4 regions of the Anaerosinus massiliensis genome follow, and region 1 is predicted to be linked to each of the others. Evidence: riboswitches for the same ligand, from Rfam matches in the RefSeq annotation. Region 1 holds a riboswitch; each other region holds the start of a gene.

The links. A riboswitch is a leader RNA that binds a small molecule or an ion and turns the genes downstream of it on or off. The one in region 1 is predicted to bind cobalamin.
Region 2: linked by a shared signal. The riboswitch ahead of BN6559_RS03530 (methylmalonyl-CoA mutase family protein) and the one ahead of BN6559_RS12755 (hypothetical protein) in region 1 are both predicted to bind cobalamin.
Region 3: linked by a shared signal. The riboswitch ahead of BN6559_RS03470 (sirohydrochlorin cobaltochelatase) and the one ahead of BN6559_RS12755 (hypothetical protein) in region 1 are both predicted to bind cobalamin.
Region 4: linked by a shared signal. The riboswitch ahead of BN6559_RS14855 (TonB-dependent receptor) and the one ahead of BN6559_RS12755 (hypothetical protein) in region 1 are both predicted to bind cobalamin.

The regions. Positions count from the first base shown of each region.
Region 1 is NZ_LT575483.1:2,645,677-2,648,879, forward strand. It holds gene argH (argininosuccinate lyase) at 1-600, shown strand, start outside; cobalamin riboswitch at 860-1,040, shown strand; cobalamin riboswitch at 1,161-1,342, shown strand; gene BN6559_RS12755 (hypothetical protein) at 1,614-3,023, shown strand; gene BN6559_RS12760 (TonB-dependent receptor domain-containing protein) at 3,119-3,203, shown strand, end outside.
Region 2 is NZ_LT575483.1:660,518-663,720, reverse strand. It holds gene BN6559_RS03535 (TonB-dependent receptor plug domain-containing protein) at 1-765, shown strand, start outside; cobalamin riboswitch at 978-1,160, shown strand; gene BN6559_RS03530 (methylmalonyl-CoA mutase family protein) at 1,366-3,203, shown strand, end outside.
Region 3 is NZ_LT575483.1:645,991-649,193, forward strand. It holds gene cobI (precorrin-2 C(20)-methyltransferase) at 1-7, opposite strand, end outside; gene BN6559_RS03470 (sirohydrochlorin cobaltochelatase) at 263-1,162, opposite strand; cobalamin riboswitch at 1,295-1,478, opposite strand; gene BN6559_RS03475 (ABC transporter substrate-binding protein) at 1,590-2,522, opposite strand; gene BN6559_RS03480 (TIM barrel protein) at 2,532-3,203, opposite strand, start outside.
Region 4 is NZ_LT575483.1:3,099,329-3,102,531, reverse strand. It holds gene BN6559_RS14855 (TonB-dependent receptor) at 1-1,730, opposite strand, end outside; cobalamin riboswitch at 2,001-2,183, opposite strand; gene yddG (aromatic amino acid DMT transporter YddG) at 2,397-3,203, opposite strand, start outside.

The DNA.
Region 1 (3,203 bases):
ATGGTAGGATCCCTAGTATCGAGTTTCTGTGTTTTGAAAAATACGCCATTTTCATTATGTATGGATTTATTTGAAACGCACGGTGACTATTGGAATGCGCACAAAGAAGTTATGCATAGTTTAGGGTTGTTAAAGGAAACGATACAACATTCACAATTGAAGAAAGAAATTGCTTATAAAAAGACACAAGAAAATTTTTCAACAGTTACGGCGCTTGCTGATTATCTGGTTGGAAAGTTTGATATATCTTTTGTTGAAGCGCACGATATTGTGGGAGGCATGGTTGCAGAAGTAATAGAGCAGGGAGCCTCTGTAAGTGGAATGGATAGCATGCTTCTTGAAAAATACTCAAAAGAAATTTTAGGAAATGCACTTGTGTTAAGTTCAGAAGAGATTGAAAGTGTTTTAGAACCTTCTAAAAATATTCAATCTAAAACGAGTTTGGGCAGTCCGAGCAAAACTTCTGTTGAAAAAATGCTGGATGAAGCGCAGTCGTGTTTAGCAGAGGATAAGAAATGGTTAGATGCTCAGATTAAACAAGTAGAAAAGGCTTATCAAAAAATAGAAATAGAAGAAAATAAAATTCTCAGTGTAGAATAATTCTTTTAAATATAAACAGATACGATTAGGAGTATATACTTGAAATCGTATCTGTTTTTTTCATATGTGAATAAGTAAACCTATATAATGAATTACTTTAATATATTACGAAAATAACAACATAAAACCAATTGCAAATTATAGATTGATAGGTTGAAAAACGTCGGAATATGTAAAACGAAATTACTGGACAAGGAAATTTTTCTGTGATAGTATGTAGGCAAATAAAGGGATAAAAGGAAAACAAAGAAAATTTAAATAAAGCTATTTCGGTACAGGTGCCTTTCGGGGCTTAATAGGGAAGATCGGTTAAAAGCCGACACGGTCCCGCCACTGTAATGGGGAGCAATGCTAAGAGATACCACTGGGATATATGCCTGGGAAGGTTTGGCGGCGCGATGAACCAGAGTCAGGAGAACTGCCTGTATAACATCACCGGTGACCTGCGAGAGATGGGGAGGGGATTATGGAGTATCAGTCTCTCTCTGGATATTTAATCGCAGAGGGATTTTTTTTACTATAGTAAAGTAAAGCAAAGGATAAAAGCACGAAACATATGATAATTGTATATTGGGATAGGTGCTCGTGAGAGCTTAATAGGGAAGACCGGTTGAAAGCCGGCGCGGTCCCGCCACTGTAATGGGGAGCAATGCCAAGAAATACCACTGGGGTGTAAATCCTGGGAAGGTTTGGCAGAGTGAAGATCCAGAGCCAGGAGAACTGCCTATCTGACAATCACCACTTGACCTGCGAGTGACAGGGAGGAGATTACGACAACTGGCAGATAACATTTATTTGTCAGGTTGAAGTAATGCTTACTCCCGATAAGGGAGTTTTTTTATTTGTCTTATTTTATTTAAATAAGACAAATAAAAAATTAGGTGGGAGCAGTGTGCAATAAAAACTTTTTAAGGAGGTGAGGTATTTTCGTGTCAGGCACTAAAAAGACCTCAGTGGCCCAAAGGCTGTTGAGTGCCGAGTTTTAAAAATAAAAAATGGGAGTGTGAATGTTTATGTCTACTAAGGTTGCTTATGGTACGTATGCTTATCCGGCACCAGATTATGTAGGTGTAGGTGATATCGGAACGGCTACCTATAATGGTTCAAGTATTGCGGCACATGCCGGTGTAGTCAAAACTTATGTGGATTCTGGAATAACTAAAAAGATTGCTGGCGATCCTAAACCGTTCTATTTCAAAAACAGCGCCGGTGCCGATCGGGTGCTCGTGGCTTCTCTTGCATGGTCAGGTGGTGTGGCGAACACCCATTTTCTCATTTATCAGGCGAATGCCGACAATACTTCACCCTATACCTGGGGCAGTCCCGTATATGGACCGCAGACCTGGTCGATTGGCAGTACCGCGATCACCAATCCCTATAAATTTGTAACCAAAACGATAGGCGGCGTATGCTATATCTATGGCATCGACTATGATAATAAGACTGTTTTCCGCATTAGTAGCAGTGAGGACACCTATACCCTTGATACTGCGCATAGTTTCACCTTTACTCCGCCAACAGGGCAAGAATCCTATGGCGTCGACTTGCAAGTCATCGGAGATTCTGTATTTGCTCTGTTTATTAGTGGTACCAATCTAACGGGAAGCAATGCTTCCTATGTGAAGAGTACTTTGGTTCGCTTAAGTACATCTCTGGACTCGCCAATCTACAAGGGACCGCATGGCTCTGCAACGGCACCGGGGTCAGAAGTCTGGCCGGCTGAAAATGCTTTTAGTATTCAAGCTTATGGGGATTATTTGTATCTGATTGCTGTCGGTGGTATGCAGCATTATACTACACCGATTACCTGGAATCCGACATCTCGCCTCCAAAAAATTGCGATCAGTGATTTGACCGTAACTGATGTACTTAGAGCAGCTACAACTGCTGAAGCTTCAACCAAACCAAATGATTGCTTTGATTTTCGCGCGCTCACCTTTAACAATGATGGTAGTCAGGCATTCATTTTAACTGGTGCGTATGACGCTACTTACACCATGAGCTGGCGCTTGTATGCAACTGATATGGATACGCTTGCTTCTACTAGCAACATCTCCCTAGTAAGCAGCCTAGTGACAACTAAAATTGCAAAGGTTGTAGATCACAAAAATATTTTAGCGGGCTATCTATGGACGTTGATGTATTCGGAAAGCACGGAGTCAACTTGGTTTACACGTGGCAACGATTTGGCAATTTATGATAGTAATGGAATCGTTGGTAGCGCTGCCACGATTACGATGCTCAGTAGCCTGGGAGCAAGTAATTCTCCTTCTCTCAATTCGATAACTCTTTATGGTGGTGAAGTTGCACCGCCAACGCAGGTTTTAAAAGGCTATGCGGCTCCAGCTTTTGTTTCCAATTCCGAACAGGCACTGATCGAACGGAAAAGACTGTTTGAATTGATGCGCAAGAATCAAAAATAGGACACGACAGAATATTTCGTAATGATAATTCTCTGTGGAAGGGAAAGTATTTTCCTTCCACTTTTTTGAATTGAACGAAGTAAGGAGATAGAATTTTGCGAAAACGAAAGAATCTGATTAGTGAGGTAAAAAAAAGGCGTGTACTGCTGGTGGCATTGGTAGCGTTGGCCTTGATTCATA
Region 2 (3,203 bases), 2.0 Mb from region 1:
GAAGATGGCGAAGATAAAAATTACGATAATTTTAGCGGGCAGGGGCAATGGCTCCATAAACTAAAACCAGATGAAAGTGTGTATGCTAGTATTGGTCAATCTTTTAAAATGCCGACATTTAAACAAATGTATGCTGCCGGTTCTTATAATGTTATAGGTGACGATCAATTAAGACCACAAAAAGGAACGCATTATGAAATCGGTTGGAAGAAAAATAGCGATGCACATAAATGGAAAGTGGCATTATTTGAGTATCATATAAAAGATAACATTACATATAGTAAAGGAAAGTCAGCTGGTGATACAGTTTTTTATGCGATAAACGAAGATTTGAAAAATACCGGAATTGAGATCAATTGTGAAATTGAAGAAGAAAATGGCTGGTCTTATCAGTATGGGCTCACTTACGGAAATCCAAAATCAAGGTCAAAATCCAGTAAAGTTGGAACAAAAGAATATTGGGACAGAACGTTCGGTAAATTACAGCTTAATGGTGGTGTAGGATATCACAAAGATAAATGGGCTGCTAATTTAAATGCCAGCTACTTGTCAGAAAGAGTTATGTCTCCAAGTGATGCTCATTCATTTGAAACCAAACCATATCTGTTGACCAATTTTAATTTGCGTTATGCGGCAAATGAGCAGCAAGAGGTAACACTCAGTGTAAACAATATATTGGATCGTCAGGATAATGTAAGCCATACCAGCTCTTATTACTACACAACTCCGATCAATTACATGTTAACTTATCAATATAAATATTAAGATATTCAATTTAGTGTAATGTCTGTTTAGCGGTGATACGAGCTTAGATATTGTTTATCATTCGTATCACCATTTGTTGCAATTTGTTTGCGTAATGTAGTATTTTATGGATCATTTTTGTTTTGTATAAGGTCGCAATAAAATTTGACAAGGTACTTGAAAAGTGCTAGTATAATCTTGAATTATGAAATAATAATGTTTAACTATAAAATTTAATACTGTTGGAAATAGGTGTCCTTATGGACTTAATAGGGAAGTTTGGTTAAAAGCCAACGCGGTCCCGCCACTGTAATAGGGAGCAAATCCAAGAATATACCATTGAAACGATTGTTTTGAGAAGGTTTGGAGGAGCGATGAACTAGAGCCAGGAGAACTGCCTGTTTAACAATCACCGTTAGACCTGCGAGCGATGGGAAGGGGATTACAAGTAGCGTTAACTACTCTCTTCTCGGCATTTATTTTTTTGCCGAGATTTTTTATTGGTACTTGTTGATTTTATAAAAGCCATTCTGTGTATGCAGGAGTGGCTTTTTTATTTTGCGATGCAAGTTTGAAGGTAAAATTAAATTTTATTCTTAACTATGGAAAGGATCGTGAAAAATGAAACAAACTGAAGAAGCTGAAATGAAACAAGCAGAGCCGCTGCAAGTGACCTTTGAGGAATTCAATGTGCCTACTTATGAAGAATGGAAACAAGAAACAATCACCAGCTTAAAAGGTGCTAGTTTTGAAAAGAAATTGTTTACAAAAACCTACGAAGGAATTACGCTTGAACCTATTTATACGATGGAAATGGCTCCGGATCCAAATGCATTATCTAATTTACCTGGAGCTGAAAATTATATGCGCGGTATCCGGGCGGGAGGCTACATTCATAAATCGTGGTTGATTGCGCAAGCAAATAATGAAGTGCTGCCAGAAAAACTGAATGAATCGATTCGGCACCAACTAGAAAAAGGGGCCACCTCTATTAATATTGCGCTTGATGAGAAGACGAAACAAGGGAAAAATGTAGAGCAAGATTTTGATGATATCCAAAAAGGCGGCGTATCTTTAAGTACAATACAAGATATGTATCATATTTTTCAGGATGTTGATTTGGGAAAATATGAACTCTATATGCATGCTGGTGCTTCTAGTACAATGTTAATCGGCATGATGAGTGCAACTTGCAGGGCAAACTCTGATGCGATTGAAAAAATTCATGGGGTTGTCGGAGCTGACCCAATCGGTACTTTAGCACAAGACGGTCAGTTACCTACTTCCGTACATGATTTATATAATGAAATGGCGCATACCATTGTTTGGACTGAAGAAAATATGCCAAAGTTGAGAAATATCTTAGTGCAAGGTGAGATCTACAATGATGGTGGAGCAAGTGCCGTGCAAGAACTTGGTTATGTGCTTTCTACGGCGATTGAATATATCCGTGCTATGCAATTGAGGAGTATTGACATTCAGACGATTGCGAAACATATGCAGTTCAGCTTTTCTATTGGCTCTAATTTTTTTATGGAGATTGCAAAATTTAGAGCGGCGAGGATGTTATGGTCGCAGGTTATAGAAAATTTTGGTGGGGATAAAGAAGCTCAGAAAATGGTGATTCATGCACGAACAGGTAAATTCAACAAGTCTATTTACGATCCTTATGTGAATATGCTGCGTACTACAACGGAGGCTTTTTCTGGTGTTGTTGGTGGTGTAGACAGCTTGCAAGTGGGTGAGTTTGATGAAGTCATTCGTTTTGGGGATGAATTTTCTCGTCGAATTGCTCGGAATACGCAAGTGATTTTACAGAACGAATGTAATTTAAGGCAGCCGATAGATCCTGCGGGTGGATCATGGTATATAGAAACATTAACGCAGCAAATCGCGCAAAAGGCATGGAAAGTCTTGCAAAGCGTAGAAGAAGAAGGCGGTATGGTTTCTGCCTTAAGAAAAGGAATTGTGCAAAATGCAGTTGCCGATGTATTAAAGCAGCGATTTAAAAACTTAGCGAGACGAGCAGACAGAGCTGTTGGCGTTAATATGTATGCCAATATGCTGGAAGAAGAATTGGAAAAGCATCCATTGGATGAGCCAGAGCTTCAGAAACTGCGAGAGAAACAAGTGCAAGATTTTGTCGCAGATGTTGATACGATTTATCGTGATGAAAAATTGTCTGCGATAAAAAAAGGATTCAACAATCAGTATGGAACGGTACTGGATGAAATTGTTTCCTCCTTTGCCGCTGGTGCGACGTTAGGTGAGGTTACAGAAGCGCTAAGACAAGAAGGTAAAATAGAAAAAATCGATACAATCATTGAAAAACATCGTTTTACTGAACAATTTGAATCACTTCGTCATAAAGCCAAACAATATGAAACGGAAAAAGGAGAAAAGTTAAAAATATTTTTGGCCAATATGGGACCAATCCCGCAGCATAAACCAAGAGCTGA
Region 3 (3,203 bases), 2.0 Mb from region 1:
CTGCCATAACTTCCTCCTAAGGTGTTAATACCATTAAATTATTTTAGCACTACAAGTCTGACACCTGCGGTACCAATTTCTCTTGTTCACAATGTAAATTTTACTTCTATGCTGTTTCTGTAAAACTCCATTATATTAAATACTATATAAAATAAAAAATACCTGTTTTTATTCATTGTTTTATAAAATAAACGGAAAATAAGAGTTAAAAAGCCAGCTTAGACTTTTAACTCTTATTCCCTAAAAAAATTTTACCGTTAATTTAGTTCTTACCTGCAATTGCATCTTTTACATGTTGCACATAAATCTTTTGTATTGCTTTATTTTCACCTAAACCATGAACATAAGTATCTACTTGATATCCTTCTGCTTTCAATAAATTTTTCCAAGAATCATCTTCATCGCCAGCCATATCATTATTTGCATGATCACCGGCAACAAGCATCAATGGCATCAACAATACTGATTTTACAGATTTTTTCGCTGCTAAACGAGCAACTACATCTTCAAAATTTGGATGATCAGTTTCCTCTACAACACCAATCGTTACAGGCATTTTCGCTGCATCAAATTCATTTTGCAATGCTTGATAAGCTGGATTGTGTTGATGTGGAGATCCATGCCCCATAAATACGATCTCTTGTCCTTTTTGAACCTTTGGAAGTTGTGTTTTCAACGCTTTCACAGCAATTGCGAAATCATCTACTTTCCCATCTGTTCCATCATTCATAAGAACAGGTCTGCCAATTTTAATACTTTGGAAAGAATTCTCATAAGTCTTCACTGGAGCAATGACTTTTTTATCGTATTCTTCTCCTGGCGTAAGATGTGTTGACTGTATTACAACCTCAGTATATCCTTCCGCTTTCAGCTTGTCCAATGCTTGTTCCAAAGTATCTGCATAAATGCCGCGGTCGGCTAATCTTTTCATTACAATTCTTGATGTGAATGCACGACGCACTTCATAGTCTGGAAAAGCCGCCTTAATTTCGTTTTCAACGCTTTCGATACACGCTTTTCTCGCGTCATCAAAAGTTGTTCCAAAACTTACAACTACAATTGCTTTTTTAGCGGCACTTGCACTTGCCACCGAGTGATGTGTTGCCAATACTGCTGAAACTGTAAAAGCAACGACTAACAAAGTACATAAAAACTGCTTCATAAAGATTCCTCCTAGATATTTTAATTAAGTAATACATATAAAAAAATAAGCCTTTTCTGCATAGCAAAAAAGGCTTATTTAGATATCATAAATTTATATCTATTAATCCCCTTCCCATCGCTCGCAGGTCCAACGGTGATTTCTTGACAGGCAGTTCTCCTGGCTCTAGATCATCGCTACTCCAAACCTTCCCAAAAGTAAAACTTTCAGTGGTATATTCTTGGATTCGCTCCCTATTACAGTGGCGGGACCGCATCGGCATTCAACCGATTTCCCTATTAAGCCCTTACCGGGCACCCATCTCAATGCTATTATTTTTTCATATTATGAAATAAAGTATATTTATTACAAAGGTTATGTTACCACTTTTATTTTTACTTGTCAATTGACAAATTCATTCTCTTTAAAATGCAATAAAATTATAAACTCATGGATAAACCACTTCAATTAAATCCCGCACGGCATAGACAACATACTGTGAAGTACAGTATGTGTATTTATCCTCCACTTGAATTAATTGTTTGTTTTTAACCGCTTTAACCGTAGAAAATGCAGGATCATCGATTACTTCCTGCTTAAAGTTTTCAATACCCTTTCCTTCATAATCCCAAGTAGGAATCATAATAAAATCGGGATTCACAGCAACCAGCTGCTCTTTCGCTAACACATCATTTTTTTCTAAACCGGCAATCGCAGCGCCATTGACTACACCGGCATATTTATAAATATCATCCAGCATACTCCCCTTCCCGCCATAACACCCCATAAAGGATAATGCCATAACAACCTTGCGTTCATGCTCTGAAATTTTATTTGCCTTTTCTTGTACTTTTGACAACACGGCATTCATTTCTTCTACAACAGATTTACTGCGTTCCTCTTCGCCAACTAATTCGCCGAATTTCATAACTAAAGTTTTGACCTCTGCAATCGTCGCCGGCGTCTTATAAACGTATACCTGCAGCCCAACCTCTCGTAAACTCTCGATGAGCTCGGTTGGCAGCCAATCTGAAGCAATCACGAGATCCGGCCTGCATGCGAAAACACCTTCCACACTCTTACTGCTTAATACAGGTATATCCTGCGCCTGGACCGCAATATTAGAGATTCCATAATCTGCTGCACGTGAGGAACAGGCCGCCAGACGCTTATCATCCACTAATGATAATAAAATTTCATCACTGCATAACGTAAGTGATACAATTCGCTGCGGTTTTGCTTCCAATTTTATCTTTATGCCTTGACTATCAACAGCTTCATAACCATCATTCTCATGAATTGTCGCATCCTGAAAGTTACATCCATGAAAGAAAATACTGCAAAGGATGATTATACTCCATACAATACGGCGCTTTATCATTTGTACTCCTCACTTTATTGCATTTTGCTGTATTTCAAGTTTACGCTGCCAATCTTCAGCATCTTTTTGCATAAATTCATGCACCAAAAATTCTGGTTGAATATACGAAATAAGTTTCTTCACTTGCGGTGTTGAAAAAGGCAAATGTTCATCAATTTTAAGGATATGCTCCATAATCTCACCACTTGTCCGATTTGTATCTATCTTATTCTGCATACAACTTGCAACATATGTACCGGATAAAGAATAGTGCAAATGCAGCCCCTTAATAAAGGTGCGATATTCCCCTAAATTCTCCACGCACTGCAGCACATAGTCGATGGCCTCATCTTGATTTTTTAACCGCTGGTTGGTATTCATTAAATGTCCCGTGTCTAGCATAATCCCAACATGCTCGTGCTGTACCTGTGTAAGCAATTTTTCCACCAAACGCTTATTCACTAAAGTCAAACCCGGCCACCAGAGATTTTCAAACAACAGCGTTGTATTTTGGGGAATCTGGTTGACCAATGCATTTACCAATTCAATCGTAGCATCAATCACCTCTTCACTGCTTGCGTGAAACTTCCAACTAAAAACTTCATCCAATCTTGCATGACTCACGTGAAACACAAAATATTTTGCTTGCGTTTGACTGGCAATTTTAAGATTTTGGGCATAAAGTTTTAACCAATCACTTCT
Region 4 (3,203 bases), 450 kb from region 1:
GTTGCGCCGTTTTTCGTGACATCAATATTATTTGTCTGTTTAATATCAAAAGCACTCAACGTCGTTAAAGTACTCTTATTCAAATATTTGATACCAACCTCATTTTGTTTGGTTTTATTCGGAGATAAAATTTCCCCAGCATTCTTATAAGTAGAACCAACAACCGTACCCGCATCAAAATTTTCTGAGTGACTTGCATAAAAAGATACATGATCAATCGGTTGATACGATATCGCATACGTTGGAGAATACGCATCACTTTCTACACGAGAAGACAACTTTCCTGTCGCTGTGTTATAGGCATTCACCTCAGCATCATGTCTATGTAAACCTACTAACACATTCATCTTTTTATAATCCATGGAATCCACGACTGACCAGCCCTTGATTCTTGTCTTATTTGAAAGCGCACTTTCATACGCTACATTCACATCCTGTGTTTGGTCTAAACCTGTATAAATATTACCTTTACCAATGGTATAGGTTTTAACATTTTTTGCTGCATCACGATTGCGCCATGCTTGATCGGCTGCAATGGTCAATGTATGATCCACCTCACCGGTTTTGAAATTCCCCATGACACCCGTTTGTAAATAATAAGCTTTCTGCGGCGTAGTTGTACTCTGTGTATTAATAGAAAAATCCCCTAAATCATTGATCAAGGTCACTGCACTGTTCTGATACATAACATTTTTATTTAATTTATTACGCATCACGCCGCCATTTAAAAATGCTTTCCAATGCGCATTTAAAATTTGTTCATGATTCAGCGTAGCACTCCAGCCATAGGACGCTTTCGCCATACCATCAAACGAATAATTTTTACTCGCATCAGGAACGCTCGGCATTTTCGTTACATTGGACCCCAGCTTAAACCATCTCTGTCCATTTAAAATATCGATATCCCGATAACCGGCAAATAAATTTGTTTTGCTTTTTTCATCGACATGATCAAGATCAAGATAGATACTCTTGGCTTTAATCCGTTCATTACTGATACTTGTCTGTCCATTCAAGTTCTCAGTGTTGACACGAATTCCCCATTCTTTATCTTTTCCGAACCTGCGGCCAAAATCATAATATTCACCGAAGAGACCTTTTCCAGAGAAAGTTTGTGTATAACGATTGAGCGGTTCATCACCAGCTTTTTTCGTAACAAAATTAACAAGTCCGCCAGCCGTATCCGATTCATATTGCGTGCCAGTGCCGCTAATTCCACTGTTGGGGCCAGAAACAATTTCAACTTTTTCAGCTACATGCGTCGGTGCATTAAACTGTGTCCAAATACCGGGAACGCCATTGACGTAGGTGCTTGTTCCATTCGCTCGAAATCCACGAAATGTGAAATCATTATGCAGCACACTACCCGACTGCCGAATCGATGGTGTATTAGCCAATACACTATCTAAAGGCTGGGTTGGATCGCCAAAAGTTTCGATGGTCTTTTCTGATAAAAAGGCAACCGTAAACGGTGTATCCATGACATCTTTTTCGCCAAGGAATCCCACTGAACCAGTTTTAGCAAGAAAGCCTCCTGCATAAGTTTCCCTTTCTCCCGTTACAACAATTTCATCAAAATCATACTCCGGCATTGCCTTGTTTTCCTCTGTTGAACTTTCTTCTTGTACAACTGCCTCCGCAGCCAAACCAACTGGTAAATTCACTCCGTTTGCCATAAAAATAAATCCTGAAAGGACTCCCCAAGTAGCTTTTTTTGTTAATTTTCTCATTTTTCCTCCTTGATTTGTCCCTTCATTCATATAAACAAAGAGCACAATATCTCCACACCAATCTTTATCTAACTTTTCTTCGATACGAAAAAAATCTGCCTGCAAAGCGCAGGCAGATTTTGCACACTCATATAAAAATTTTTCAGCAAATAAATAAAAAATCGGCTTATAAAACAAGCCGAAGAAAATCTACTCCACCAAAACAAATCTAGATGGTATCAAATCTCCTCCCCATCGCTCGCAGGTACAAGCATCCATACATGAATGCTAACGGTGATTGCTAAACAGGCAGTTCTCCTGGCTCCAGTTCATCGTTTCTCCGCACCTTCCCAAAGCTTTTGCTCCAGTGGCATTTTTACGGATTCACTCCCTGTTACAGTGGCGGGACCGCGCTGACCTTACATCAGACTTCCCTATTAAGTCCTTTCGGACACCTGCTTCAACTCATATAATCTTTTCCATATTTCGATATTATGATAGCATTGACAAATTTTATTGTCAATGATTTTCGCTAAAAATTTCCCTGATCCGACATGTAGGCGCATTCATTATGCATTTTTATCAAAAAACATACTTCAGCAATATAATTAACTCAAAATAAAAAACCCAACTGCATCTTAAAAGAAATTAGAGTTTTGTCTTCTTTATGAATTAAATGATAAATCATTATGAAGAACAAACTTTATCTTTTGCTATCTGCTCTTTCGTCGCCTGCCAGCACAAAACGGAGCCCAAACATACCATCACCACACCTTGCCAAAAAGAAAAAGAAAGTGGTGCATGCAATAGCACTGAAGATAATAACGATGATACGATCGGTGTGAAGTATGATGCACTCGCAAGTATTGTAATATCGCCATATAAAATACCAAAATTCCAGGCAGCATACCCAAATCCTACTGCACAGCCTGCCATCAATGCATAAAATATTGCATGCATGCTAAGGTTAAGTGAAACTCCACTCATAAAGAACTTCCCCCATAAAACAACAGTAATAAGGATAAAGAACACTACAATTTCGTTTTTTCCCTCCGACAACCTATTTGTTACAGTACAGTATCCAGCCCAAATAAAAGCGCCTGCAAACGCTAAAACGTAGCTAAACGGGTTACTTTTTATATTGCTCATCATCACACTTAAATCTAAGCCTTTCTCGCCTCCCAAGGTCCAACAAACACCAAGAAAAGAAAGAAGCAGTCCGGGAATAAGCAAAAATGTGAATTTCTGCTTGTTAAAAATGATAGCGAATACGATTGTAAGGCAAGGCCACAAATAATTTATAATATTGACTTCAATTGCCTGCGTCCCTGTATTTGCATACCCAATCGCCAGCGCAAACGATATCTCATACGCCATAAATAAAAAACCGCCAAACAACAAATAGCTCCGAGAAAAAGTTTTTATTTTGGGCACGCCTAAGGTAACGAGAAGAAGAGCCGAAGCAAATGTATAAATCAGCGCAATACCGCCAAG